4 regions of the Pseudarthrobacter sp. MOO14 genome follow, and region 1 is predicted to be linked to each of the others. Evidence: predicted binding sites of a transcription regulator. Region 1 holds the regulator's gene; each other region holds the start of a gene.

Evidence for each region. The regulator HrcA, encoded in region 1, represses chaperone genes, less so after heat shock. The targets are predictions, from matches to a motif close to TTNGCACTCGNNNNNNNCGAGTGCNAA.
Region 2: the regulator HrcA is predicted to act here: its motif matches at 4,650-4,676, upstream of groES (co-chaperone GroES).
Region 3: the regulator HrcA is predicted to act here: its motif matches at 4,962-4,988, upstream of AC4EEV_RS04595 (FmdB family zinc ribbon protein).
Region 4: the regulator HrcA is predicted to act here: its motif matches at 4,143-4,169, upstream of groL (chaperonin GroEL).

Annotation. Positions count from the first base shown of each region.
Region 1 is NZ_CM177849.1:302,009-309,101, reverse strand. It holds gene lepA (translation elongation factor 4) at 1-728, shown strand, start outside; gene hemW (radical SAM family heme chaperone HemW) at 754-1,983, shown strand; gene AC4EEV_RS01405 (DUF4870 domain-containing protein) at 2,100-2,510, opposite strand; gene AC4EEV_RS01400 (DUF3097 domain-containing protein) at 2,630-3,481, opposite strand; gene hrcA (heat-inducible transcriptional repressor HrcA) at 3,655-4,668, shown strand; gene dnaJ (molecular chaperone DnaJ) at 4,753-5,880, shown strand; gene AC4EEV_RS01385 (16S rRNA (uracil(1498)-N(3))-methyltransferase) at 5,883-6,659, shown strand; gene AC4EEV_RS01380 (GerMN domain-containing protein) at 6,646-7,093, opposite strand, start outside.
Region 2 is NZ_CM177849.1:1,021,261-1,028,353, forward strand. It holds gene AC4EEV_RS04675 (DUF389 domain-containing protein) at 1-205, shown strand, start outside; gene AC4EEV_RS04680 (ATP-dependent DNA ligase) at 244-1,767, opposite strand; gene AC4EEV_RS04685 (dihydrofolate reductase family protein) at 1,836-2,435, shown strand; gene groL (chaperonin GroEL) at 2,510-4,120, opposite strand; gene groES (co-chaperone GroES) at 4,200-4,493, opposite strand; gene AC4EEV_RS04700 (hypothetical protein) at 4,739-5,119, opposite strand; gene AC4EEV_RS04705 (THUMP-like domain-containing protein) at 5,173-6,429, shown strand; gene AC4EEV_RS04710 (shikimate 5-dehydrogenase) at 6,456-7,093, opposite strand, start outside.
Region 3 is NZ_CM177849.1:996,879-1,003,971, reverse strand. It holds gene AC4EEV_RS04605 (AAA family ATPase) at 1-3,721, shown strand, start outside; gene AC4EEV_RS04600 (RcpC/CpaB family pilus assembly protein) at 3,800-4,531, opposite strand; gene AC4EEV_RS04595 (FmdB family zinc ribbon protein) at 4,643-4,906, opposite strand; gene AC4EEV_RS04590 (5-formyltetrahydrofolate cyclo-ligase) at 5,019-5,639, opposite strand; gene galU (UTP--glucose-1-phosphate uridylyltransferase GalU) at 5,743-6,648, shown strand; gene AC4EEV_RS04580 (GNAT family N-acetyltransferase) at 6,653-7,093, shown strand, end outside.
Region 4 is NZ_CM177849.1:3,266,507-3,273,599, reverse strand. It holds gene AC4EEV_RS15275 (ribonuclease HI family protein) at 1-666, opposite strand, end outside; gene AC4EEV_RS15270 (ABC transporter substrate-binding protein) at 940-2,250, shown strand; gene groL (chaperonin GroEL) at 2,331-3,965, opposite strand; gene AC4EEV_RS15260 (ABC transporter substrate-binding protein) at 4,255-5,517, opposite strand; gene AC4EEV_RS15255 (cold-shock protein) at 5,514-5,720, opposite strand; gene AC4EEV_RS15250 (LytR C-terminal domain-containing protein) at 5,883-6,515, opposite strand; gene AC4EEV_RS15245 (DUF3263 domain-containing protein) at 6,567-6,896, opposite strand; gene AC4EEV_RS15240 (uracil-DNA glycosylase) at 7,026-7,093, shown strand, end outside.

The DNA of each region.
Region 1 (7,093 bases):
TCATCTCCACCGCACCGAACGTTGAGTACGAGGTCACCCTGGAGGACAAGAAGGTGGTCCAGGTGACCAACCCCAGCGAGTACCCCACAGGCAAGGTAGCGGAGGTGCGCGAACCCATGGTGTCCGCCACCATCCTGGCCCCCAACGAGTTCGTCGGCGCCATCATGGAACTCTGCCAGGCCCGCCGCGGCGTGCTGGGCGGGATGGACTACCTGTCCGAGGACCGGGTGGAGATCAGGTACCGCCTCCCGCTGGCCGAGATCGTGTTCGACTTCTTCGACATCCTGAAGTCCAAGACCCGCGGCTACGGGTCCCTGGACTGGAAGGCCGACGGTGACCAGGCAGCCGACCTGGTCAAGGTCGACATCATGCTCCAGGGCGAACAGGTGGACGCGTTCAGTGCCATCACGCACAGGGACAAGGCGTACGCGTACGGCGTGATGATGACCGGCAAGCTGCGCGAACTCATCCCGCGGCAGCAGTTCGAGGTGCCCATCCAGGCGGCCATCGGCTCCAGGATCATCGCCCGTGAAAGCATCCGCGCCATCCGCAAGGACGTCCTGGCCAAGTGCTACGGCGGCGACATCTCCCGTAAGCGCAAGCTGCTGGAAAAGCAAAAAGAAGGCAAGAAGCGCATGAAGATGGTGGGCACGGTGGAAGTTCCGCAGGAAGCGTTCATCGCCGCCCTCACCACTGACGATTCAAAGGACAAGGCCAAGAAGAAGTGACCACCGCGCAGCGGGGGACCCGCTGATGCCCAGCGTTCTTCCCCTTGGCGACCCGGCGCCGTCGGACGGCCTGCTGCCTGCTCAGGCAGCGGACGGTGCGGCGGCCCGGGCTTTCGGCTTGTACGTCCACATCCCGTTCTGTGCCGTGCGCTGCGGGTACTGCGACTTCAACACGTACACGGCCACGGAACTCGGCGGCGGAGCTTCCCAGGATGCCTATGCGGGCACGGCCGTCTCGGAAGTGGGGCTGGCCGCGCGGGTACTGCAGCGTTCAGGCGTCCCGGCACGCAAGCTCAGCACCGTTTTCTTCGGCGGTGGCACGCCTACGCTCCTGCCGGCCGGCGACCTCGCCATGATTCTTCGTGCCGCCATCGACCAGTGGGGAATCGAAGAGGACGCGGAAGTCACCACGGAGGCCAATCCCGACTCCGTCACGCCCGAATCCCTGGCCATCCTCAAGGAAGCCGGTTTCACCCGGGTGTCGTTCGGCATGCAATCCGCTGTCCCGCACGTCTTGAAGGTCCTGGACCGCACCCACACCCCGAGCCGGGTTCCGCAGGTGGTCCGGTGGGCCCGGGAGGCGGGACTTGCCGTCAGCCTGGACCTGATATACGGCACGCCCGGTGAATCCCTTGCCGACTGGCGGTACTCGCTCGAAACAGCCTTGTCCTACGAGCCCGATCACATCAGCGCCTATGCGCTGATCGTCGAGGAGGGCACCAAGCTCGCCGCACAGATGCGGCGCGGCGAGGTCCCGGGAATCGACGACGACGACCACGCCGACAAGTACGAGCTCGCAGACCAGCTGATCACCGAAGCCGGGCTGGGCTGGTACGAGGTCAGCAATTGGGCCCGGACCCCGGACCAGGCCTGCCGGCACAACCTGGCCTACTGGCGGGGCGACGACTGGTGGGGGATAGGGCCTGGCGCACACTCACACGTGGGCGGCGTGCGCTGGTGGAACGTCAAGCACCCTGTGGCCTACGCCAACCGGCTCGCGCAGGGCTATTCGCCGGCTGCGGGCCGCGAAACCCTGGATTCGGACACCAGGCGACTGGAGCGGGTGATGCTTGAGGCGCGGCTTCAGTCAGGGCTCGACGTCTCGACGCTCAGCACCTTGGGCCGCCATGAGGTGGCGGGCCTGATCGCGGACGAACTGGTGGAACCGGCCGCGGCGTTCCACGGACGGCTGGTCCTCACCCTAAAGGGCCGGCTCCTGGCGGACGCCGTGGTCCGCAGGATCCTGCCCGACTAACCGCAGCACGAACCCGGCCGGGCTTGCGGGGGCTTGATTGCGCTGGGAGCCGCTGGGTGGGCCCACAGCGGCGAGGGCCCCGGCCTGAGCTTGCGAGGGCTGGGAGCCGCTGGGGACTATTTGATCCAGCGCAGGTTGTACGGGTAGCGGTGCGGCTGGCCCCGGTTGACGTGGATCCCTGCGGCCACCGAGAAGCAGGTCAGCGCCACCCAGATCAGCGTGGCGATCACGGCGAAGATGTTGCCCACGTAGGGAATGAACACCAGGATGTTGGCCAGGACCGCGGCGATGGTGGGCGGCAGGCTGAAGTTCAGCGCTTCCTTCGACTCCTGCGCGGTGAACGGTCCGCGGTCCCGGAAGATCAGGTAGATCAGCAGGGACGGAATGCACCCCAGGATCCCGCCGAAGTGGGCCAGCGTGGCCCATTGGCGGTCTTCGCTGGCCGTGAGCGGCAGCGCATTGGCGGGGACGCCATGGTACTCGGAACGGCCTTGGCCATCCCTGTGATCACGTGCGTTTTCTGCCACAGTCTGTTTTCCTTCTGGGGTGCAAGTGGTGCTGACGACTAATAAGGACTCGGTGCCATGCTGTGAAAAGCAAGGCATCGCAGTATCCAGAATACTGGGTCGCGGGGCGGGAGCGGCTTTCAGGGCACGGTGAGGAAGTCGATCACTTCCTCAACCCGCCCCAGCAGCGACGGTTCCAGGTCGGCGTACGTGCGGACGGCGCCGAGGAGCTTTTGCCACCCCAGCCCGATATCTTCCTTGGTGGAGTGCGGCCAGCCAAAGGCCTTCAGGATGCCGGTCTTCCAGTCCTGGCCGCGGGGAATCGCCGGCCATTGCTGGATGCCCAGCACCGCGGGGCGGATGGCCTGCCACACGTCCACGTAGGGGTGGCCGACGATCAGGACATTTCCGGCGGCACCAGGGGAGGCCATCACAGCCTCGGCGATGCGCGATTCCTTTGAATCGGGCACCAGGTGGTCCACGAGGACCCCAAGGCGGCGCCCAGGTCCCGGCCTGAAGTCCGCCACGGCGGCCGTGAGGTCGTCGATGCCGTGCAGGGGTTCGACGACGATGCCTTCCACCCGAAGGTCGTCTCCCCACACCTTCTCCACCAGTTCAGCGTCATGCTTGCCTTCCACCCAGATGCGGCTCGCCTTTGCGACCTGGGCGCGCTGCCCTGCCACCCGAACCGACCCGGACGCGGTCCGCCCTGCGGCGGGACCGGCCCCAGCGCGGGCGGGCGCCGGCGGCATCAGGCGGATCGGCTGTCCTTCCAGGAGGAAGCCGAAGCCCAGCCGGAAGGACCGCGATTTTCCGCGCCGGTCCTCGAGGGCAACCACGTGCATTCCGCCGGACTTCTCCACCCGGGTGACAGCCCCAACCCAGCCGGACTGGACTTCCTCAAGCACCATGCCGCGCTCCACGGGAACCTCCGGCAGTTCGGTCCGGGCAGGGGCGGAAATCCCGCGGGGGCCCCAGTTCTGGTAGTCCATGGATTCGATCCGCCTCGCATTAGGTCCTCACCCCCGGAGTTTCGCCCGGAGCGGTACCAATGCTAACAACGGGCCGAGGCATAATAGACTGTTAGCACTGAGGCATGTCGAGTGCTAACCCCTGGGCGGCACCGGACGGGGCACGCGCCCCGGACCGTGGATGGAGGTGGAGAGTGAGCGAGCCACGCAAACTGGAAGTGCTGCGGGCGATCGTGGAGGACTACGTCCACTCCCGCGAGCCGGTCGGCTCAAAGGCGCTGGTGGAGCGCCATCATCTCGGTGTGTCCAGCGCCACGATCCGCAACGACATGGCGGCGCTGGAGGATGAGGGCCTGATCACCGCGCCGCACACCAGCGCAGGGCGGATACCCACGGACAAGGGCTACCGCCTGTTCGTGGACCAGATCTCGGCGGTCAAGCCACTGTCGGCCGCAGAGCGGCGGGCCATCCAATCACTCCTGGAAGGAGCGGACGACCTCGACGACGTCCTGGACCGCACGGTCCGCCTCCTGTCCCAGCTGACCAACCAGGTGGCAGTGGTCCAGTACCCGCACTTGAGCAGGGCCCTGGTCCGCCACATCGAATTCGTGCTGCTGGCACCGCGCAAAGTACTCGTGGTGCTGATTGCCAACAGCGGCAAAGTCGAGCAGCGCGTGATCGACGTCGGCCAGGACCTCGGTGACGAGGCGCTGGCGGAGTTGCGGACCCGGTTCCTCGGGGCCTTGGGCGGCACGTCGCTGAGCCACCTCGCGCAGGCCTTGCCCGCCGTCGTCGCCGCCGCGCCGCACCCTCAGCGCCAGGCCGCGCACGCACTCGCGCTTGGGCTGGAGGTTTTGGCCCAGAGCAGCCGGGAAGACCGGATGGTCATGGCCGGAACGGCCAACCTGGCCCGGTCCAACGTAGACTTTCCACTCAGCATCGGCCCGGTGCTCGAAGCACTCGAGGAGCAGGTGGTGATGCTGCGGCTGCTGAGCGAAATGGCACAGGACCACCGCGGCGTGGCCGTCAGCATCGGACGGGAGAACCCTTACGACGGCCTCGCGGAGGCATCGGTGGTGGCCACAGGCTACGGCCCTGACAGCGCCGCGAAGGTAGGGATCCTTGGCCCGACACGGATGGACTACCCCACCACCATGGCCGCCGTCAGGGCCGTGGCCCGCTACCTTTCCAGGATTTTGGGGCCCTGATCCTCCGTTGCCGGACCACGTCCGGCAACGGGACCGGACACCGGGCCCAACGGCACGCAGTACAACAAGGAAGAGATACGAACTTTGAGCAGCCACTATGACGTCCTTGGAGTCTCCCCCGAAGCTACGGGCGAAGAAATCAAAAAGGCCTACCGCAAACTGGCCCGCACCCTCCACCCGGACGTAAACCCCGGGGCGGACGCGTCGGAACGCTTCAAGGCAGTCACTCACGCCTACGAGGTCCTCTCCGACCCCCAGAAGCGCCGCATCTACGACACCACCGGCAATGAGAACGGAACGGACAACGGCTTCGGCGGTGCGGGCTACGCGGGCCAAGGGTTCGCGTTCCAGGACATCTTCGACACCTTCTTCGGCGCCGGCGGCACGTCCGGTCCGGCGTCCCGGGTGCGCAGGGGCCAGGACGCGCTCATCAGCGTCCGGATCGACCTCCGCGACGCCGTCTTTGGCGTCAACAAGAAGCTCGAAGTGGACACCGCCGTCGTCTGCCCCACCTGCGACGGATCGTGCTGCCGTCCCGGCACGCACCCCGAGCGCTGCGATATCTGCGGCGGCAGCGGCCAGGTCCAGCGTGCTGTCCGCTCCATTCTTGGCCAGGTCATGACGGCGGCCCCCTGCGGCACCTGCGAAGGCTTCGGCACGGTCATCAAGGATCCCTGCAACGAATGCAGCGGCCAGGGCCGCATCCGCAGCCGCCGCTCACTGACCATCAAGGTCCCTGCCGGTGTTGCCACCGGAACCCGCATCCAGCTCTCCGGGCAAGGCGAAGCCGGCCCCGCCGGTGGCCCCGCAGGCGACCTCTACGTGGAGATCCGGGTCAACAACGACGCCACCTATGTCCGCGAAGGCGATGACCTGCACGCCACTTTGCACATCCCCATGACAGCGGCTGCCCTCGGCACGGACGTCAGCCTGGAAACCTTCGACGGCAGCCAGGAGATCGACGTCAAGCCCGGCACCCAGTCCGGCGAGGTCATTACCCTCCGCGGTCTGGGCGTCACCCACCTGAGGGGCTACGGGCGCGGAGACCTGAAGGTCCACCTCCAAGTGGACACTCCCGCCAAACTCGACGCCGCGCAAGAGGACCTGCTGCGCCAGCTGGCCAAGCTCCGTGGGGAACAGATCACCGAGGGTAAGCTCGCTGCCAGCGGCGGGATGTTCGCCAAGCTCCGGGACCGGCTCGGTAACCTGTAGCGGTGAGCAACCCCGTATTCTTTGCCAGCCCCGGCTCGCTGGACGGCCTGGCGCCCGGCCAGGTCTTTGTCCTGGAAGGCCCTGAAGCCCGGCACGCAGTCACCGTGAAGCGCTTGTCGCCGGGGGAGGCCGTGGACATCGTGGACGGCGCCGGCGCGCGCATGACCGGCAAGGTGGCATCAGCGTCGTCCTCCGCACTGGAAGTGGAGTGCGGGACCGTGGTGGCCGAAGACAGGCCCGAGGTCCGGCTGGTGCTGGCGCAAGCGCTGGCCAAGGGCGACAGGGACGAACTGGCCATTGAGACGGCAACGGAACTGGGCATCGATGCCGTCATACCCTGGCAGTCGGAACGGTCCATCGTCCGCTGGAAGGGGGACCGGGCCGCCAAGGCCCATGCCAAGTGGCGGTCGGCGGTTGCCGCTGCCGCCAAGCAGGCCCGCCGCGCCTGGATTCCCGAGGTCCGGGACGCCGTTGAAACGTCCGGGCTCTGCAACGCCGTGGCCGCCGCGGACCTGGCCGTGATCTTGCACGAAGACGCTGTCAGGCCCCTGCGCACCGTCCTGGAAGGATGGCAGGGGAGCGCGGGCACCGGGCCCCGCGAGATCCTGCTGATTGTTGGCCCCGAAGGCGGCATCAGTCCCCGCGAGGTGACGAAGCTCTGTGACAACGGCGCGGTGACGGCCCTGCTGGGGCACCACGTCCTGCGGTCCTCCACTGCAGGCCCGGCCGCCGTCGTGCTGGCCAGCGATATCCTGGGACGCTGGGCTACCGCACCCTAAAGGACCGGGTGTCCTCGTTCCGGTCCGGTTCTCCACCGGATCCGGCCTGCGCCACGTGGAGTTCATAGTCACCGGCCGGCAGGTTAAGGGCCAGTGTGAAGACCCCCGCCTGGCCCTGCTCCGCGGCCGCCGTCGTTTCGCCGCTCAGGAAAGGCGTCTTGCCGCCACCGTTGTCCGCAACCTGCAGGATTTGCCAGTGGAGCTTGGCTCCCGGCGACGTGCTGCGGCCCGTGATCTTCACGGTTCCTGCCGGGACTTCGGTATTTTCCTGCGGATCAATGATCCAGACCGGCGCCACCAGGCCGGCAGCACGGGTCATCAGGGCGCCCAGCTGGACCTTCCCGAAAGCGACGTAGTCGGTGTGCCCGTCCACGAGGATCCGGACCCGGACCTGCTGGCTGGTGTCGATCAGCCCCGAACTGGCGGCCGCCGCG
Region 2 (7,093 bases), 720 kb from region 1:
CCCGGCCGCCGGGTACGTTGCCGTTGCCTTGGTGCTGGGTGAATACCCGAAGGCGGCCGGCTCGGCCCTGCAGCTGTTGCTGAACCTCGTCGGCATTGTCGTGGCCGCGGTCGCGGTCCTTCTCTTCTACCGGTTGGTGGCCAGGCGGCGGCCCGCGGCAGCGGCGCACAGCGTGCGGGGCCAACGGAGCGGCCTCCGCCACTGAGCGCCCCAGCACCCGCACAGCCGACAAGGCACAGTCCGCTAAGGACGCAGCAAGGCCCGCAGGGTCCGGATGGTGTCGGCTTCGGCCGGCGATTTGTCGTCCCGGTAGCGCTTCACCCTGGCGAACCTCAGGGCGATCCCGCCCGGGTAGCGCGGTGACTGCTGGACGCCGTCGATGGCGATTTCGACGACGGTGACCGGCTCAACCCACACGGTGCCGGCGGTGCGGCGCACCTCGAGCTCCTGGAATGTCTCCGTCTGCCAGCGGAGCAGCTCATCGGTGAGCCCCTTGAAGGTCTTGCCCACCATGACATAGCCGCCTGGTTCGCCGAAGTCCCCGTCCGGGTCCAGTGCGCCGAGGTGCAGGTTCGAGAGCAGCCCGGTCCGGCGGCCCGACCCCCATTCACAGGCAAGCACCACCAGGTCGTAGGTGAGCACCGGCTTGACTTTCACCCAGTTGGATCCCCGCCGTCCGGCGGCGTAGGCGGACCCGATGGCCTTCACCACCACACCCTCGTGACCCGCAGCCAGCGCCTCGCGGGACACCCGTTCAGCAACCTCCGGGTCCGCCGTAATTTCGCCCGGGATCCGATGGTCCGGGGCAATCCGTTCCAACGCGTCGATGCGCACAGACAACGGTTCGTCCAGCAGATCCCGCCCGTCGATGTGCAGAACATCGAAGAACCAGGGGTGCAGTACCGTTTCCCGCACGGCATCCGCGCCGAACCGGGCCATGGTTTCCTGGAACGGCCGCGGGCCGCCGTCTTCATCGAGGGCCAGGGTCTCGCCGTCGAGGATCACATCCTGCACCGGCAGCCCGCGGACCAGGTCAACCACCTCCGGGAGGCGGTGCGTGACATCGGCGAGGTTGCGGGTGTAGATGCTGACCTCGGCGCCGGACCGGTGGACCTGGATCCGGGCGCCGTCGAGCTTGTATTCCACCGAGGCTTCTCCCGTGGTTTCCAGGGCTTCGCCTGGACTGGCCGCCGTGGCGGCAAGCATGGGCTGCACGGGGCGGCCGACGACGAGGCCCACCGCCTCCAGCTCGGCTGCGGTCCCGGTCATGGCGAGCAGGGCGGTCCCGCCGAGATCCCCGGAGAGCATCGCGGCACGCCGTACGGCGGCAACGGGCCTGTCCGCAGCGCGGGCCACGGCATCGGTCAGGACGCCGTCGAGGGCGCCGGTGCGCAGCTCACCCAGCAGGACGCCGGAGATGAAACCCTGCTCCCCCGCCGTCGCAGCCCGCATCAGGTTCCCGAGCGTCGCGGCGCGACCGGCCGCCGAACCTGCCCCCGCGGTGGCGAGCAGCGTGTCCAGGGCCGCGTCGAGGTCGGCCACAGTGAGGCTTGCTTCCAGGGCCGGTTCGGCCTTCGAAGCCGCGACGCTGCGCCATCCGACACCAACACGGCCCTGCCGGGGCTTCGCCGCCAGCAAGCCCACCGCCGTCGGAATCTCCGCCGGTTCAAGCCGGCGCAGCAGGTCCGCCAGTGCATCCACCTTCGCCAGGCGGGAGCGGGTGGACGCCACGGCGTCCGAGGTTTTGACGAGCTCGAGGAGCAGCATGGCACCATCCTGCCACGCGCCGGCTCCCTGCTCTGGACAGCGCCCAAGGCCCCTCCCACACTGGACGCATGGGATTCATCGTGGCAAACCTGTTCATCACCCTCGACGGCGTCTACCAGGCTCCCGGCGGCCGGGAGGAAGACACCTACGGAGAGTTCGCCTTCGGCGGCTGGCAGGCACCGGTGTCCGACGACGAGGGCGGCGCCGCCATTGCCGCAGAGATTGGCCGCATGGATGCCCTGCTTCTCGGCCGGCGGACCTACGACATCTTTTCGGCCTACTGGCCGCACCAGGCAGGGGACATTGCTGATGCACTCAACCGGGTACCGAAGTTCGTGGTCTCGCGCACGCTGTCCGGGCCAGGCTGGGCAGGCACCACAGTCCTGCCGGATGAACGGGCTGCAGGACGCCTCGGTGACGAGTTTGGGGAGGTGCACATGTTCGGCAGCGTCCTGATCCGCTCGCTGCTGGCTGCGGATGTCCTGGACCGGCTGCACCTCTGGCTCTATCCGGTCACGCTGGGCCAGGGCAAACGCCTGTTCGACGCCGGCACTGTCCCGGCGTCGTACCGCCTCGCCGAGCCGGTACGCAGCTTCCCGAAAGGGGCTGTCTCGCTGGTTTACGAACGCGCGGGCGGGGTTGAAACGTCCGAGATGGCCGCAACCTGATCCGAGCCCCTGGTGCACAAAAAACCGGCCCAGCAGATGCTGGACCGGTTTTCTGCAGGTGAAGACGGGCAGGATCAGTGGCTGTGGCCTGCGTGCTCGTCCTCTTCGGCCGGCTTCTCCACGACCAGGGTCTCGGTGGTGAGAACCAGGGCGGCGATGGAGGCCGCGTTGCGGAGGGCAGCACGGGTGACCTTGACGGGGTCGATGACACCGGCAGCGATCAGGTCCTCGTACTCGCCGGACTTGGCGTTGAAACCGTTGTTGGTTTCGAGGTCGGCCACCTTGGAGGTGATGACGTAGCCGTCGAAGCCGGCATTCTGGGCGATCCAGCGCAGCGGCTGGACCAGGGCGCGGCGGACGATGCCCACGGCAGCAGCAGCGTCGCCTTCGAGTGCCTTGACGGACGGGTCCTCATCCAGTGCCTTCAGGGCGTGGATCAGGGCTGAGCCGCCACCAGCCACGATGCCTTCTTCGAGGGCAGCGCGGGTGGAGGAAACGGCGTCCTCGATACGGTGCTTCTTTTCCTTCAGCTCAACCTCGGTGGCAGCACCCACCTTGATGACGCCGATGCCGCCGGCCAGCTTGGCCAGGCGCTCCTGGAGCTTTTCACGGTCCCAATCGGAGTCGGTGCGGGTCAGCTCGGCGCGCAGCTGCGCGACGCGGGCCGCAACGTCTTCGGCCGAGCCTGCGCCGTCGACGATGGTGGTGTTGTCCTTGGTGACGGTGATGCGGCGGGCGGTGCCGAGCACCTCCAGGCCCACGGTGTCCAGGCTCAGGCCCAGTTCCGGGGACACAACCTGTGCGCCGGTGAGGGTGGCGATGTCCTGGAGCATGGCCTTGCGGCGGTCACCGAAGCCCGGTGCCTTGACGGCCACGACGTTCAGGGTGCCGCGGATGCGGTTGACGATCAGCGTGGACAGGGCCTCGCCGTCGACGTCCTCGGCGATGATGAACAGCGGCTTGGAGCTCTGCAGCGCCTTCTCCAGCAGCGGCAGGAATTCCTGGATGGAGGAGATCTTGCCCTGGTTGATCAGGATCAGGGCGTCCTCGAGGACGGCTTCCTGGCGTTCTGCGTCGGTGACGAAGTACGGGGACAGGTAGCCCTTGTCGAACTGCATGCCCTCGGTGAGGACCAGTTCGGTCTGGGTGGTGGAGGACTCTTCGATGGTGATGACGCCATCCTTGCCCACCTTGCCGAAGGCCTCGGCGAGGAGTTCGCCGATTTCGTCGCTCTGCGCCGAGATGGCGGCAACGTTGGCAACCTGGGTGCCCTCGACGGGGCGTGCGTTCTCCAGCAGGCGGGCGGCGACGGCTTCAACCGAAACCTCGATGCCGCGCTTGATCTGGCCGGGGGCAGCACCGGCGGCAACGTTGCGCAGGCCTTCCTTGACCAGGGCCTGTGCCAGGACGGTGGCGGTGGTGGTGCCGTCACCGGCAACGTCGTTGGTCTTGGTGGCGACTTCCTTGGCCAGCTGGGCGCCAAGGTTCTCGTAGGGGTCGTCCAGTTCGACTTCGCGGGCGATGGTGACGCCGTCGTTCGTAATGGTGGGGGCGCCCCACTTCTTGTCCAGGACGACGTTGCGGCCGCGGGGGCCGAGCGTCACCTTGACGGTGTTGGCGAGCTTATCGATGCCGGCCTCGAGGGCCCGGCGTGCAGCGTCGTCAAACGCAAGCTGCTTTGCCATGGTTTTGTCCTTTCAAAGACAGAAACCCCGCACTGCCGGCCAGCATAAGCGTGGCCGGCGGCACGGGGATCCGAAAGAGTTACTTGACGACGATCGCCAGGACGTCGCGGGCGGACAGCACGAGGTACTCGGTGCCGCCGGTCTTGACTTCGGTTCCGCCGTACTTGGAGTAGATGACGACGTCGCCAACGGCCACGTCGACAGGAACGCGGTTGCCGTCTTCGAAGCGGCCGGGGCCTACTGCAACAACTTCGCCTTCCTGCGGCTTCTCCTGTGCGGAGTCCGGGATGACCAGGCCGGAAGCCGTGGTCTGCTCGGCTTCGAGCGGGCGGACAACAATACGATCCTCAAGAGGCTTAATAGAGACCGACACTCGGACCTCTCCTTTTCGTCAGCAAATTCGTGGACTGGAAAGCTTTCCGCCGTGGCTGGCAAACCGTCGTCGCGGTGCCGGCAGCAGCCTGGCTGGCAGCTCTTCATGTGTTAGCACCCTCCGGGGGAGAGTGCTAATTGAAACTCTATGTAAGGGTTAGCACTCGGTCAAGGCGAGTGCCAGTTTTTCGTCATCGGCGTATTCCGTTGGGCGCGGTTTCGGAAGCAGCGGGGGCCCAGGCAGCTTCAGCGGCCCAGATCGTCGAAGTCCACGTCTTCGCCGCCGTCGGCATCACTGCCACCCTGCTTCCGGCTACGGAACAGCACCCAGCCCGCAGCGGCCGCGGTGAGCAGTGCCGCCACGAGGAAGAAGATGCTCCCGGCCCGCGCGCCATCGTACAGTCCGCGGATGTCGCGGGCTTCCTGCGTGTTGTCCGAGATGTCGTTGCCGCCCACCGAGTAGACAGTGGCGTTGAATGTGTCCAGGACGAAGATGATCACCAGAAGTGCGATGCACACCAGTGCCACCACGGCCGCGGCGATCAGGACCGGGCGGGCAAACCGGGCAGGACCCCGTTCCTTGGGGTCGTGTTCGCCGGTGCCCCCGGGGGCTGCGGTTTCATCCATGGTGTCCACACTATCGGCAACCCCGCATGCGCTCCTCCACTAGGCTGGAACCCATGGCTCACGCTCCCCAGGACCAGATCGCACCGCTGCTGACCCCCGAAGGCTGGGAGCTGTTGGCCTCCCTGGGCCCCTACCGGGACGAGGATTCCTTCGAACTCAACTCCGCGCTCCGGAAGGCCGGCCATCCTGCCGGGCTGGTCTCCGCCGTCCTGACCCAGTCGCGGCTGCGCACCAAGGCCGAGGCGAAGTTCGGTGAGTTCGCCCGCCAGATGCTCTTCACCCAGGCAGGCCTGGAGCAGGCCACCCGCCTGAACGTCGCGGCGCGCCACGCACAGCGGTTCGCCGCCGCCGGGGTCAGCCACGTGGCGGACCTGGGCTGTGGCCTGGGCGCCGATTCCCTGGCCCTGGCATCCCTTGACCTCACAGTGACCGCCGTCGAAATGGACGAGACCACGGCGGCCTGCGCCACGGTGAACCTGATCCCCTTCCCCAACGCCACCGTGGTGCACGCGGACGCGGCAGCGGTGCCGCTGGAGGGGGTCGACGGCGTGTGGCTGGATCCAGCACGCCGGGTCACCTCCACGTCCGGCACGAAGCGGATCTGGGACCCGGAAGCGTTCTCACCGCCGCTGTCCTTCGTTGAATCGCTCGCGGCGTCAGGGAAGGCGGTGGGCGTCAAGATGGGGCCCGGCATGCCGCACGAATCCGTGCCCGCCGGCTGCGAAGCCCAGTGGGTGTCGGTAGCCGGAGACGTCACCGAAGTGACCTTGTGGTTCAACGCCGTCAGCAGGCCCGGGGTGCGCCGCGCCGCCCTGGTCCTTGGCCCGGAAGGTGCGGCCGAACTGACCAGCGGCAACGAATTCGGTGCCGGCCCCACCGCACCGGTGGGACCGGTGGAGGGCTATCTGTACGAACCCGACGGCGCCGTGATCCGGGCCGGGCTGGTGGCGGATGTCGCGCTGGAACTCGGCGGCCACCTGGTGGATGAGCACATCGCCTACATCTGCGCGCCGGAACTTGTGGCCACGCCGTTCGCCCGCGCCTACAAAGTGCGGGAAGTGATGCCCTACAACGTCAAGGCGCTCAAAGCCTGGGTGAAGCAGGAGGGCATCACCGTGCTGGACATCAAGAAGCGGGGCACTGCCGTCACCCCCGAAGAACTGCGGAAGCAACTGCTGCCGGGCGGAAAGGCGGCCGGCAAGGGTTCCGGCAAGAAGGCCGCCGGCAAGGCCGCCACCTTGGTCCTGACCCGGATTGGCGAGGACCGGGTGGCCGTCGTGGTGGAACCCGTCCCGACCGGCATGCCCTAGGGCCGGCCGGGCGGGCCGCCCGTCCGCTACTGGGCGCGCATGAACTCCTCGGCGGCCCGCACCTGCTCAGCCGTGGGCCGTACCCCGGTGTACAGGACAAACTGTTCGAGGGCCTGGATGGTGGCCACTTCGGCGCCGGTGATGACCGGCTTGCCGGCTGCACGGGCGGCCCGGATCAGCGGCGTCTCGGCGGGCAAGGCCACCACGTCGAAGACCAGGCGGGCCGCTTCGATTGCCTCCGCCGGGAACGACACGGTCTCTGCGTCCGCCCCGCCGGCCATACTCCCTGCCATTCCGATGGGCGTGACGTTGATGATGAGGTCAGCCGTCCTGCCGTCGAGCGCTGCCCGCCACTGGAAGCCGTACTGGTCCGCGAGCGCCCGGCCGGAGGCTTCGTTCCGGGACACGACCGTGACGTTGGTGAAGCCGGCGTCCCGCAAGGCCGCCACCGTGGCCTTGGCCATGCCGCCGGATCCCTGCACCACCACGGAGTAGCTGGTGGGGACCTCGTTGGAGGCCAGGAGCTGCTCAATGGCCGTGTAGTCGGTGTTGTACGCCTTGAGGTGGCCATCGGTGTTCACGATCGTGTTCACGGAGTCGATGGCCTTGGCGGAGGGGTCCATCTCGTCCACCAGGGCTATGACGTCTTCCTTGTAGGGCATGG
Region 3 (7,093 bases), 690 kb from region 1:
CGTCCTTGACCGGTTGGCCACGCTGATCCGGCCCATCCATGGCGCAGAAACCCAGCACAACCTGCTCGTTTCGACCTTCGCCGATCTTTCCGGGAACCTGGACGACCCTTGGATCAACGACTCCCACCCCATTGTGTCCGCGCTGGCGACCGCCGCCGGGGGCGAAGTTGTGGATGTCGAAGACCCGGACCCCTCGCGTTTCCCGCACCTGGACAACAGGCATCCCAAGGACGAGCTGTTGCTGCTGGACGCGGACACGGACCAGCAGTATGTGATTGATGCGGCCCGAGCCGGTGACTCCTTCGTTGTCAGCGCCCCGCCGGGTACCGGCCAGACGCAGACCGCGATCAACACCATCGGTGCCCTGGTGGACGCCGGGAAGACGGTGCTGGTGGTTGGTGACCGCCGGGCCAGCCTGAATGAAGTCTCCGGCCAGCTCGAATCCCTGGGACTGGAATCCATCCTGTTCCAGCTTTCCGGGAACGTCACGGCGCAGCAGCTGAAGGGCCAGCTGGTGCGGGCGATTGTCCGCAACGAAAAGTCCTTGGAACCGCAGTTGGGCAACCTGCACACCACCCTGACTGAGCACCGGCACGCGCTCATGGACCACGTGGCGTCGCTGCACAACGTCCGGGACCGGTGGGGCTGCTCGCCCTACCAGGCCATGCAGTCCCTCGCGGAGCTCACCTCGATCCATCCGGCGCCGGCCACCACCGTCCGGTTGAAGCGCAGTGTCCTGGACAGCATCCGCGACCGCGAGGAGCTGGCCGGAAGGCTTCGCCGTGCTGCCGAACTGGGCAGCTTCAGCAAGGCCGCCACCACCAGCCCCTGGCACGGCGCGCGGTTGCTGACCCGGAAGGAAACCGCGGAAGCGCAGGATCTGGTCCGCTCCGTGGCCAAGAGCCTCCCGGTGCTGCGCGACCGCATGGACGCCGTCGCCGAGCACGCTGAAATCCGGCTGGGGGAGTCCTTTGCGGAATGGGGCGAGCAGCTCGAGCTGCTGGTTGCCGTCCGCGGCAGCCTGGACAAATTCACGCCGGACATCTTTGACCGGCCCGTGACGGACCTGATTTCCGCCACGGCCCCGTCAGCGTGGCGCCGTGAGCGCGGCATCGAAATGACGTCCATGCAGCGTTCCAGGCTTCGGCGGGTGGCCAAGGAATACGTCCGCCCCGGCGTGCACATCGCCGACCTGCACACATCCTTGGTCCTGGTCCAGGAGCAGCGCGCCCTCTGGGCCGGGTATGCCACCACCCAACGCCATCCGGCGGTTCCGTCCGGCCTTGCCGAAATGAACGCCATGTACCGGTCGCTGGACGCGGAGCTGGAACAGCTGGGCCAGGCGCTCCGGCACACGGATGCCGGCGGGTCGCTCGCCACTGCGCCCTACGGCCAGCTGATGGAGCGGCTGGAACGCCTCGTGGCGGACACCGATACCCTCAAGACCTTGCCCGAACGCACACTCCTGATCGAAAACATGCGTGAGCACGGTTTGGGCGAACTCCTTGCCGACCTCGCGGAGCGGGAAGTCCCGGAACGGTCCGTTGCAGCCGAGCTGGAGTTGGCGTGGTGGCAGTCGGCCCTTGAGGCCATGATCAGCGGCGATGACTACTTGGCCATGTCCGACGGCGACGCGCTGCGCCGGCTCGAGGCCGAGTATCGGTTGGCGGACAACGCGCACATCGCCAGCGGCGCCGCACGCCTTCGCTGGGACTTGGCGGAACGCTGGCGCGGGGCGATCGCCGAGCAGCCGCGCCAGGCGGGCCTGCTGCGGAGCCTGCTCAAGGACGGCCGGGTATCGCTCCCGTCCTTGACCGCCCAGGCTCCTGACCTGATCGGCACGCTGGTTCCGGTGTGGTCTGTCAGCCCGTACCTGATGACCGGGCTGCTCCCGGCAGAGCAACACTTCGACGCCGTCGTGATCCTGGATGCCGAGGCCACGTCCCTGCAGGCCGTCCTGCCGTCGATCGCCCGTGCACGCCAGGTGATTGCGTTCGGCGACCCGCGCATCGCGTCGCCCCGGACCTTTACCGTGGGCGTGGAACGCCTCGCCGCTGGTGAGTCCGCCCACCACAGGGTGGAGAGTGCCTTCACGGCTCTCTCTGCGGTGCTTCCGGTGTGGCGGCTGAACGTGGTGTACCGGGCCGTGGACGAGGACCTCGTCCTGCAGCTGAGCAAGAACTTTTACGACGGCGGGTTGCGCCGGCTGCCCGAGGGCCAGTCGGCGACGGGCTTGGACCGGTCGCTGCTGGTGGAGTACCTGCCTGACGGAACCGGCTTGCCGAGCGCAGACCACGAGGGTGTGGAGTCGGTGGTGGCCGAGGTCAACCGGGTGGTCGAGCTCGTGTTCGAGCACGCCCGCCTGCGTCCGCGCACTTCGCTCGCCGTGGTCACCGCCAGCCTCCGGCATGCCGCCAGGATTGGCGAGTCCATCCGCCTCCAGCTGGCCAACCAGCCCGGAATGGCCGGTTTCTTCGGTGCCGGTGCTGAGTCCTTCAGGGTGGTGGACCTGGAGAGGGCCCAGGGGCTGGTTCGCGACCATGTTATTTTCTCCCCAGGTTTTGGCCGCACCCCGCACGGCCGGGCGCTGCACAACTTCGGACCATTGTCCGCGGAAGGTGGCAGGGAGAAGTTCGCCCTGGCCATGACGCGGGCGCGCCGGTCCATGCATGTGCTCACCTGCTTCCGGCCCGAGGACCTGGACCACACCAGGCTCACGCACGGGGCGGTGGATCTGTACACGTTGTTGAACCGCGAAATTTCGGGTAACACTGACCTCGGAACTCCCGCCTCCCGGGCTGCCGCCAGCGAACAGGCACTCGGTGCGGACCCGCTGGTCGCCGACTTGGGTGACCGTTTGCGCGCCCGCGGCGCCCGGGTTTGGCACCAGTACGACGGCGCCATCGACGTTGTGGCCGCGGCTGACCCGCTGAATACCATAGGCAAGGATGATGCCGACCTGCCACGACCAGTGGCGATCGAGTCTGACGGCACCGGGCAGTACCGCACCATGAGCGTCCGGGAACGCAGCAGGCTCCGCCCGGAGCTGCTGGAGCGCCTGGGATGGCGTTATATGCCGTTGTGGACCATCGAGGTATTTACCGACCCGTCGTCCTGTGCCGACCGCATTGCCGGGTACCTCGGCCTGGAAAACCTGGTGCTGCCGGGCAGGACCGGGCACTCGGCTGGATTCCTTGACGACGACGTGGACCAGGCGCTCAATGGTATCGATGCAGCACCGGCCGCCGGTGTTGCCTATCTGCCGCGGAACGCCAATGGCGGGAACCGGAGTGACTCCGGAGACCCCGCCGCGGGCATCCGCCCCAGCCAGGGCCGGCGGGCCGGTGGCCTGGACACCAAGGAGGCCAACGGCATGGTCGCGGAAGACAGTGTCTCCGACGACAGTGTCTCCGACGTCAGTGTTTCCGACGTCAGTGTTTCCGACGACAATGGTTCCGGCAGCGATATTTCCGACAACAATGGGCCCGCGGAAGATCGGGCCGGAGAAGATATGAGCGAGAACGAGAAGACGGAAGCGGTACCTGACGGCGGAAATCCGGCAGGTGCGCCTCACTCCACTCCAGCGCCAGGGCGGGCCACCTCAGGTACCGACGCTGTGCTGCCCAGCAAGGCTGCGGAGGACGACGCCCGCAGCTGGGGCGACCGGGAGGATGACCACGACGCGTGGCTGAAGGAACAGAAACCGCCGCACTGGGGCTGACCAGCAGCGGGGCTGACGAGCAGCCAAGCCTTTGGGCCCGGGCAACCCGGAAGTTGTTGAGGGATCGTATCCGTGGTGTCACGGCGGACCAACCAGGACGAAGAAGAGCCTGCCCTGCGTTGACGCTCCAGCCAGCCGGGATGACTGTTCCGCGTTTGCTGCCACCACTATCAACCCGTCGGTCTCCGTTGTACCCAGCCACTGGCCACCCTGGCCGCCCTTGTTCGAAGTCCACAGCACGGGAACCGCAGACGCCAGCACCTCGGAGGGGCCTTGCTGGTCAAACCCGTTGGCAGATGTGAGCACCACATTGACCAACTGGCCCGGGGCCACAAGCTGAATGGAGGACGGGTCCGCCATGCGGAGCGGAACCGCGGCCGAGCCCGGAGGCGTCCCAACGAGAAGGCCCGGTCCCAGGAGTTGGGCGTCGGTAACGAGCTGGCCCTTTCGTAACGGACCGGCGAGCTGCTTGCCGGCGGCTGCGGCAGTGTCTTGGAGGAAGCCCTCCGCCACCATCCCGGGCGGCACATGAACGCTGGCCAAATCTGCCGCCGTCACAGCGGTACCTGCCGGAAGATCCCGCGCAGCAGCAAGTGCTGTCACGGTCGAGAGCGGAGCCGGCGTCAGTTGATTGACAGTGATGGCCGCCGCTGCACACAGGACCAGGGCGGCGGCCAGGCGGCGGTTGCGGCCCAGCCAGGACGCTACCCGCGCCGGGATGGGGTGGTTGGCCTTGGCGGGACGGCCGGTGGTGCGGGACGTCGTGGGAATCCGGAGGCTGTCGCGGCCGCGGCGTGGATATGCAGGCATGCGCCCACGCTATGGGCAGCCGAAGCGGCAGGACAGTGGTGGCTGCAGCTATGTGGACAAAGGCGGCCGGCGCCCGAAGGTGCCGGCCGTCGTCGTCATCAGTGCTTGGGGCTAGCTGGCCGCTGCAGCCGGGGCTGGCGATGCCGCCGGCGTCGCCGGCGTCGCTGCCGGGGCGGGGGAGACCGAGCTGCCCTTGGAATCGCGGGAGTCGGTACGGTAGAAACCTGAGCCCTTGAAAACCACACCCACGCTGTTGAACTTCTTGCGCAACGTGCCCTCGCATTCGGGGCAGGATGTCAGGCTGCTGTCCGAGAACGACTGGACGATATCGAAGGCGTGGCCGCAATCCTTGCAGGCGTAAGCATATGTTGGCACTGGTGCTCCTCCTCTTGGGCAAACGAGAGGTCCCGTGCTGCCACCCGGTAATTCGTTAGCAGTCGCAGGGCCTGAGTGCTAATTCTATCACTGCGCCCGGAAGGGACCGGGCTCAGCCGCCACCCGCCAGGCCCCGGTACCCGGAAGGCATCAGGACACCCGGGACCGGGCGGTCGAATTCCTCGGCAGGAATCCGCCCCGCGGGAAGCAATTCATCGTCGTAGATAACAGCGGCCAGCGGTATTTCCTTCCCGGCAGTGGCGAGATGCCCCAGGAAGGTGTCGTAGTAGCCGCCCCCCTGGCCGATCCTGTTGCCTGACAGGTCCACGGCAGTGGCGGGAATGATGAGCGCCGCTGCGCTTCCGGCCGCGTCGGGCCCGTGCCGTCTCCCGGCGGGTTCCAGGATGGGCGCGTACCGGCTGCGTTCGAAGCTGGTGTCCGGGGTCCAGAACACCCAGCTCAGCTCCCGGCCCGGCTCGCATACCGGAAGCAGGACCTCGTGGCCGCTGCCGTGCAGCGCATTGACCAGCGGCATGGTGGGCGGTTCCTTGCCGACACCCAGGTAGACGCATACGGTGCCTGGGCGCCCCGCAGTGACGGATGCTGCCCAGGCTTCCCCGTGGCGAGCCAATGCCGAACCGGCGGCGTCCAGCTCCGCCTCCGTCAGCGCGGCGCGCCGGCGCCGGTGGGCCGCCCGGATATCGTCCTTGGCGGGATTCGTCTGCTCCTGCATGGTGTCCTTCCTTGGTACCGGCGTTCCGCGGCGTCACGGGCGGATGACGGCCCGCTGTGCCGGTGGTTACTGAAATGCTTGACGCTGACGTTAGATTAGTCCGGTGACTACCAGTAACCCCAGAGTCCGCAAAGCCGTCATCCCAGCAGCGGGCCTGGGCACCAGGTTCTTGCCGGCCACCAAGGCAATGCCGAAGGAAATGCTCCCCGTCGTGGACAAACCTGCCATCCAGTACGTGGTGGAGGAAGCCGTCCATGTGGGCCTGAACGACATCCTGATGATTACGGGCCGAAACAAGCGTGCACTGGAAGACCACTTCGACCGCGTGCCCTCGCTCGAATCGACGCTTGCCGACAAGGGCGACACGGAGAAGCTCGCCTCCATCCAGGCAGCCAGCCAGTTGGGCGACATCCACTACGTCCGGCAAGGCGACCCGCACGGCCTGGGCCACGCCGTGCTCCGCGCCAAACAACACGTCGGCGACGAAGCCTTCGCTGTCCTGCTGGGTGATGACCTCATCGATGCCCGTGACGAACTGCTGAGCACAATGATCGACGTGCAGGCGAAGACCGGCGGGTCCGTCGTCGCCCTCATCGAGGTGGAGCCGGCACAGATCAGTGCCTACGGCTGCGCCGACGTCCAGGAACTGGACGGCGAAGGCTATGTCCGCGTCAACCGGCTCGTGGAGAAGCCCTCACCCGAGGAAGCACCGTCCAACCTGGCGCTGATCGGCCGCTACGTCCTGCACCCCGCGGTATTTGATGTCCTCGAGCACACCGCACCCGGCCGCGGCGGCGAGATCCAGCTGACCGATGCCCTGCAGGAACTCGCGTCCGGAGACGGGGAGGGCTACGGGGTCTTCGGTGTGGTGTTCCGCGGCCGCCGCTATGACACCGGGGACAAACTCAGCTACCTGAAGGCCTGCGTCCAGCTGGCCGTCGACAGCGATGACCTGGGCCCCGGCCTGCGGGAATGGCTGCCCGGTTTCACCGCCGGCCTTTCCAGCTGACGCCGTGCGTACCGGTCCCATCTGGCCGGTCACCCTCGAATGCGGTGACCTGGTCCTGCGGCCCATCCGCTACCGCGACAAAAGGGAATGGACCGAGGTGCGGTCCAGGAACAGCGAGTGGCTGGCGCCCTGGGAGGCCTCCAACCCCGAACCGGGAGGCGGGCTGCCCGACTACCGTCATATGGTGCGCTCATTGAACGCGCAGGCGGCCCAGGCCACGGCGCTTCCATTCGTCATCACCGAGCGGACGCCGGGACTTCGGAATCCGGCCATCGTGGGCCAGCTGACGGTGTCCTCGATTGTGTGGGGTTCGGCCATGATGGCCACGCTGGGGTACTGGGTGGATCAGGCCCGGGCCGGCCGGGGGATCGCGCCCACATCCGTGGCCCTGGTGACAGACCACTGCTTCCGGACCCTTGGCCTGCACCGGATGGAAATCAACATC
Region 4 (7,093 bases), 1.4 Mb from region 1:
TTTGCCGTTTCCCGCTGCAGGACCTTTTTGGCCGGCCGCTGCCGGGCGGCTGTCCGCACGGGTTGGGCCTGCCTCCGGGCGGCCGGCGGCGGCCGGGCGGGCGGGCGCAGGGGCGGGGATGTCGAGGGTGGCCGGCTGGAGGCCACTGCCGGCCTGAGGCTGCGCCTCAAAGCTGTGCCCGGAGGCGCCCGGATGGTGCGCCCCCGGAAATCCCGGACCAGACCGGGCGGCCACGCCCTGCTGGTAGGCGGTTGCCGCGGCCCGGGCGCGTTCATCGGCGGCCTCGTTCAGGCTGTGGCCGGCATGGCCCTTGACCCATTCGAAGGTATACGTCCGGCCTGCCAGTTCGCGGTCCAGTTCCTTCAGCAGTTCAACGTTCAGGACCGGCTTCCCGTCAGCTTTGCGCCATCCCTTGCGCTTCCACCCGGGCATCCATTTGGTAATGGAGTTGATGACGTACTGGCTGTCACAGAGGATGCGAAGGTCCTCCCCCGGAAGATGCGCGGTGGCCCGCAGCAGATCCAGGACAGCCATCAGCTCCCCTTGGTTATTGGTGCCGTGGGGCCAGCCGCCGGCCCGCCAACAGTTGTCATCCACGTACCAGGCCCAGCCGGCCGGCCCCGGGTTTCCCAAGGCCGAACCGTCAGCCGCTGCAGTAATCGTCACCGGTCCATCCTGCCAGAAGCCAACGACAATGGGCCGCCGCCGTGGCGGCTCAAAGGCCGCCCGGCGGTACGCCGGACGAAGTGCTGGTCCCGCAAGCGCCGGGGCAGCCGGCCCGAAAAACAGCTCAGAAAACGTTTACCGAAACTCTTGACGCAACCCTTCCGCTCACGAAACAATCGCAGAATCACACTGAGAAAGCGCTTTCCCGCAGAGTCGGGCTCCCGCAACGACGTGGGATCGACCCAGCGGCGACAAAATACGAAAGGAACATCAATGACGAGTCCAGTCTTCAGCCGGCGCAGTTTCCAGCTCGGCGCCGCCGCCTTGGCCTTTTCCTTGCTGGCGACAGGCTGCGGAGCTCCCGGCAGTTCCGGGGACAACGGGCAGGTGACCCTGCGGTTCGCATGGTGGGGCAACGAGTACCTGAACGCACAGACCCAGAAGGTCATCGCCGCGTTTGAAGCATCGCACCCGAATATCAAGATCAAGGCGGAGCCCGGAGAATGGGCCAGCTACTGGGACAAACTGGCCACGAAGACAGCTGCCAATGATGCACCGGACGTCATCCAGATGGACCAGAAGTACATTGCCGAATACGGCGGGCGCGGGGCGCTTATGGACCTGTCGAAGCAAAGCGGCATCGACACCTCGAAGCTGGACAAGGAGGCCTTGGCCTCCGGCCAGTACGGTGGCGCCCAGTATGGTCTCAGCACCGGCCAGAATGCCTACGTCATCATGGCCAACACCAAGGTGTTCGACGCTGCAGGCATTCCGCTGCCGGACGACAGGACGTGGACGTGGAAAGACTTCACGGACACCGCAGCCAAGATCAGCGCCGCTGGTGGCGGGAAGAGCTACGGCGCCGCCTACGGCAGCAACGAAGCAGACCTGATCATCTGGCTGCGCCAGCACGGACAGGACCTGTACACGGGTGACGGCGGGCTCGGTTTCGAGACGGCCACCGCCGCGTCCTTCTGGGCACGGCTCAAGGACCAGCGGGACTCAAAGGCCAGTCCCCCTGCCACCGTCGCCACCGAGGACGCCGGCGCGGGGCTGGAGGAGAGCCTGTTCGGCACCAACCGGGTGGCCATGGCCTGGTGGTGGACCAACCAGCTGGGCTCCCTGGAGTCCACCACGGGCAGCAGCATCAAGATGCTGCGGGCCCCGAGCATCAGCGGCGCATCGGCCGGCAACGGGATGTACTACAAGCCCACCATGTTCTGGTCGGCTTCGTCCCGGTCCAAGCACCCGCAGCAGGCGGCTGAATTCATCGACTACCTCACGAACAGTCCGGAGGCCGGCGGCATCCTGATGACGGACCGCGGTGTGCCCACCAACAGTGCGATCGTCGCGAGCATTACTCCCTCGCTCAAGCCGGCCGACACCACGGTGGTGGGCTTCCTCAAGGACATAGCACCGGACGTCAAGGGCGCCCCGCCGGTCCCGCCGGTGGGTGCGGGAAGCGTCCAGAACGTCATCAAGCGCTACACGGATGAAGTACTGTACGACCGCCTGACACCGCAGGCAGCCGCGGACGCCTTCAAGAAGGAAGTCGAAGGGATGCTGGCTTCCGCCAGGAAGTAGCCTTTGGAACATAAAAATGCGGCCCCCTCCCAAGGAGGGGGCCGCATTTCGTGTCAGCGGGACAGGTCCCGGCAGTGGGCTTAGAAGCCGCCCATGCCGCCCATGCCGCCCATGTCGTCTCCACCGGCGGGAGCAGAAGCCTTCTCGGGCTTGTCTGCCACTACGGCTTCGGTGGTGAGGAACAGGCCGGCGATGGACGCTGCGTTCTGCAGGGCAGAGCGGGTGACCTTGACCGGATCATTCACGCCGGCTGCCAGCAGGTCGACGTACTCGCCGGTGGCTGCGTTCAGGCCGTGGCCTGCGGGCAGGCCGCGGACCTTGTCGACAACCACGCCGGGCTCGAGGCCGGCGTTGAAGGCAATCTGCTTCAGCGGGGCGTCAATGGCAACGCGGACGATGTTGGCGCCCGTTGCTTCGTCGCCGGAGAGCTGCAGGTTGGCAAATGCCTTGGCACCGGCCTGGATGAGGGCAACACCGCCACCGGCGACGATGCCTTCTTCAACCGCAGCCTTGGCGTTGCGGACGGCGTCCTCGATGCGGTGCTTGCGTTCCTTGAGCTCAACCTCGGTGGCGGCACCGGCCTTGATGACTGCAACGCCGCCGGCCAGCTTGGCCAGGCGTTCCTGCAGCTTCTCGCGGTCGTAGTCGGAGTCCGAGTTCTCGATCTCGGCGCGGATCTGGGATACGCGGCCGGCGATCTGGTCGGCGTCGCCTGCACCCTCGACGATGGTGGTCTCGTCCTTGGTGACAACAACCTTGCGGGCCTGGCCCAGCAGTTCGAGGCCTGCGGTCTCGAGCTTAAGGCCGACTTCCTCGGAGATGACCTGGCCGCCGGTGAGGACGGCGATGTCTGCCAGCTGTGCCTTGCGGCGGTCGCCGAAGCCCGGGGCCTTGACGGCAACGGACTTGAAGGTGCCACGGATCTTGTTGACGATCAGGGTGGCCAGGGCCTCGCCCTCGATGTCTTCGGCGATGATCAGCAGCGGCTTGTTGGACTGCATGACCTTTTCGAGGACAGCAACCAGTTCCTTGACGTTGGAGATCTTGGAGTTGACGATCAGGATGTACGGATCCTCGAGGACCGTTTCCTGGCGCTCGGCGTCGGTGACGAAGTAGGCGGAGATGTAGCCCTTGTCGAAGCGCATGCCTTCGGTGAGTTCAAGCTCCAGGCCGAAGGTGTTGGACTCCTCGACCGTGATGACGCCTTCCTTGCCGACCTTGTCCAGGGCTTCGGCGATGAGGGCACCAATTTCGTCGTCACCGGCGGAGATGGAGGCGGTGGCCGCGATCTCTTCCTTGGTTTCGATTTCCTTGGCGGAGGCCAGGAGTTCGCGGGTGACGGCTTCAACGGCCTTCTCGATGCCGCGCTTGAGGGACAGCGGGTCGGCTCCGGCGGCAACGTTGCGCAGGCCTTCCTTGACCAGCGCCTGGGCCAGCACCGTCGCAGTCGTGGTACCGTCGCCGGCGACGTCGTCCGTCTTCTTGGCAACTTCCTTGACCAGCTCTGCGCCGATCTTCTCGTAGGGGTCGTCCAGCTCGATCTCCTTGGCGATGGAAACACCATCGTTGGTGATCGTGGGGGCGCCCCACTTCTTTTCGAGGACGACGTTGCGTCCACGCGGGCCGAGGGTGACCTTAACGGCGTCGGCGAGGGTGTTCAGGCCACGCTCAAGGCCGCGGCGTGCCTCTTCATCAAATGCAATGATCTTGGCCATAACGGCAGTAGTCCTTTCGGGACAGTCGTTAAGAATGAACCTTCGCTGCAGTGCCCGCGACGGACGATCCTTCGACAGCGGCCTCTGTATGCCTCCGCCTGGGGATCTCACTGAAGTGAGGTGTTTCTTTCGCTCTTCGACCGGTGCCTTGCGCGGCCGGCCGGAACCGGGCGTTGCTTAGCAGTCGGTACGTCAGAGTGCTAACTCCATAATTAGCACTCCCCCGGTGAGAGTGCAAGCGAAAAGACACCGGAGGGGCTGCTGGCGGCGGTCGCTTCGCCGAGGGCGATCAGCCCTGATGTCCGGCTGTCTCCCGGCCGCTCGGAGTGGGCAGGTTGTCCGGCCCGTATGTAAAGACGGAGAAGGACGCCACGGTGATATCCCCGTTCGCGTCGAAGGCAATGGGGCCCGACTCGCCGTCGTAATTGATGTCCGGGCCGGCAGCCAAACCGCCCAGGCACGCCTTGTAGGTCACGCACGGCGCAGCGGCCGTTCCGGCGCCTGGTGCCGCTGTTCCGCCCGATACCGGGATCAGGTTGGCGGCGATCGAGCGGCCGGCGTCGTCCTGCGCGCGGGCCGCTGCCAGCGCGGCCAGGGTCACGGCGTCGTAGGTCTCGGCAGCGTAGGAGACGTCCTTCAGCGACGGGTCCACCGCCAGGAGTTTTTGCTGGAAGGCGGCGGAAGGCAGCTGTCCCGGTACCACCGCGCGGGCGCCATCCAAGACCTTGGAACCGAGGCCTGAGCCGTAGCGGGCGAAAGCGCCGTCGCTCATGACGATGCGTGAACCGCCAACGCCGGTACCGTTCAGCGCGGCCAGTGCGCCTTGGGCGCCCTCACGGGCTATCAGGACGACGGCGTCCGGCTTGGCTTTGGCGATGGAGCTTGCCGCCGCGGCGTCCCCGGTCGTGAAGCCGGCACCGGGAAGGACGGTAAGCCCGGACTGCTTTGCCGCTTCCGTGACGGCGGCCTGCAGGTCCTTGCCGTAGGTGCCTTCCTGGTACAGCACGCTGACGGTGGCAGCCCCGGCGTCCTTGGCGAGTTTGGCCAACACAGGCCCTTGCGCGACGTCGGCCGCCGCGGTGCGGAAGTAGTAGCCGCCGCTGGCCATTCCGGTCAGGCCGGCAGCGGTGTTGGCCGGGGAGATGAGCGGTATGTGCGCGCGGGACAGGACGCCTACGGCTGCCTCCGCATGGCTGGAGTCGGTGGGTCCGATGACCACGTCCGCCTTGGCGGCGAGCAGGGCTTTTGCCTGCCCGGCGGTGTCCTGTTCCAGGTGTGCGGGCAGCAGTTCGACGGGACGGCCCTTGTGTCCCCCGGCTGCGTTGATGTCCTGGACGGCCAGCTTGGCGGCGGCGAGCTGTGGCTGGTTCAGGAAAGCGTTGCCGCCGGTGTTGTCCAGGACCAGGCCCACCCGGAGGACGCCGTCGCCGGATGCCTCGGCGGATTCCACCCGGGCGTTTCCGCCTGTCCCGGAGCAGGCTGTGGCGCCGAGAACGGCTGCCAGGGAAACGGCCAGGGCAGTGCGGACGGCGGGACGGTGCTTCGGCTTCACTCGGCGGGCCGGACGTTTTCCGCCTGCGGGCCCTTGTCGCCCTCGCCGACCTCCAGCTGCACCCGTTGTCCTTCCTCAAGGGCCCGGTAGCCTTCGCCCCGGATCGCAGACCAATGGACAAAGATGTCATCACTGGAGCCGTCAACGGTGATGAAGCCGTAGCCTTTTTCAGCGTTGAACCATTTGACGGTTCCCAGTGCCATGGTGACCAACTCTTTTCCGTTGCGGCCGGGTGGGCCGGTGCTGTTGCGTGCAGCCCCGCGGGCCGTGGCCTGGAATCACTCTAGCCAAAGGCCGCCACGGGCCGCAGGCTGCGGCAGGCCCCGGGCCGGGAACGTTATGCAGGCGTAACTGAGGCCGGCCGGTTACCGGTACCCGGGGCCCAGGACCACCACGAGCGGCACCTGGAACTCGGTGCTGCTGACGACCGTGGGGATGTTCAACAGTGCGGCGAGCTCCTGGGCACTGGCCAGTTGCTGGGGACCGGCGTAGTAGATCACGGAGGATTTCTGCGGTGCGCCGGACCAGTTGCCTACCTGTCCGAGCTTCCAGCCGTCAGCCTGGACTGTTCCGCCAATGCGGCTGGCCAGCCCGGCGGTACCGGCCGCGTTGTAGACGGCCACTGCCTGCGTCCGGTCGACGACGGCCTGCTGGGTGGCCGACTGCGTCGGCTCCGGGCTGCCGCTTGGGGACGGCCCGGCGGTGGCCGAAGGTTCTGAAGCGGCCGGGGGCGTGGGTGCCTGCGTGGTGGACGGGGTGGATCCGGTACCCGCCAACGCGGTGGATTCCACACTGGCAGAGTCCTCGGTTGCCGTGGCGTTGAACCCCAGCTTGGGGAGGATCAGGAAAGACACCAGCCCGATCGCCAGCGCCGCGACGCCCACGGCGAGGATGGGCCACAGCCGCACCCGGGACGGGGCCGAGGCCGTCCGGTGGACACCTTGTCGCGACGCGGCCTCGGGGACCTTGTCGAATTCATCGCGGGCGTATTTGGTCATGGTGGAAGGACATCCTTGTTGATTGCTGCCAGGGTCCCGGCCTGGGGCGTGCTAAGCGTCGGATCCCAGGCGGCGGGCGGTGCGTGCACGGTGGCGCGACGTACGTAGTCTACGCAATCTCTTGACCAGCATGGGATCGTGGGCCAGGGCATCCTCGCGGTCGATCAGGGCATTGAGGAGCTGGTAGTAATGGGTTGCGGAGAGGTCGAACAGCTCCCGGATGGCCTGTTCCTTGGCCCCCGCGTACTTCCACCACTGCCGCTCCAGCGCCAGCATCTGCTGTTCGCGCTCGGTGAGGGAGGAGTCACGGAGCAGAAAATCCGCCAGCAGGGAATTCCGTGGATCCTGCTCCGGCAGGTGTTCCCGGGCCGGTTCCGCCACGGCACACTCCTTCGCTGGTTACGGTAGATGTCTTACCCCCATGCTAGCGGGCGAATCACAGGAGTGTCATTCGGCCCGGCCGTCGACGCACGTTCCCGACCGGCGGGCTCCTGCTGCAAGAATGGACCGATGTTTGAATCGGATGCGTTGTTCGACCTGCAGCAGGACCCGGCGGACGCCACCAGCTTCAGCGACCT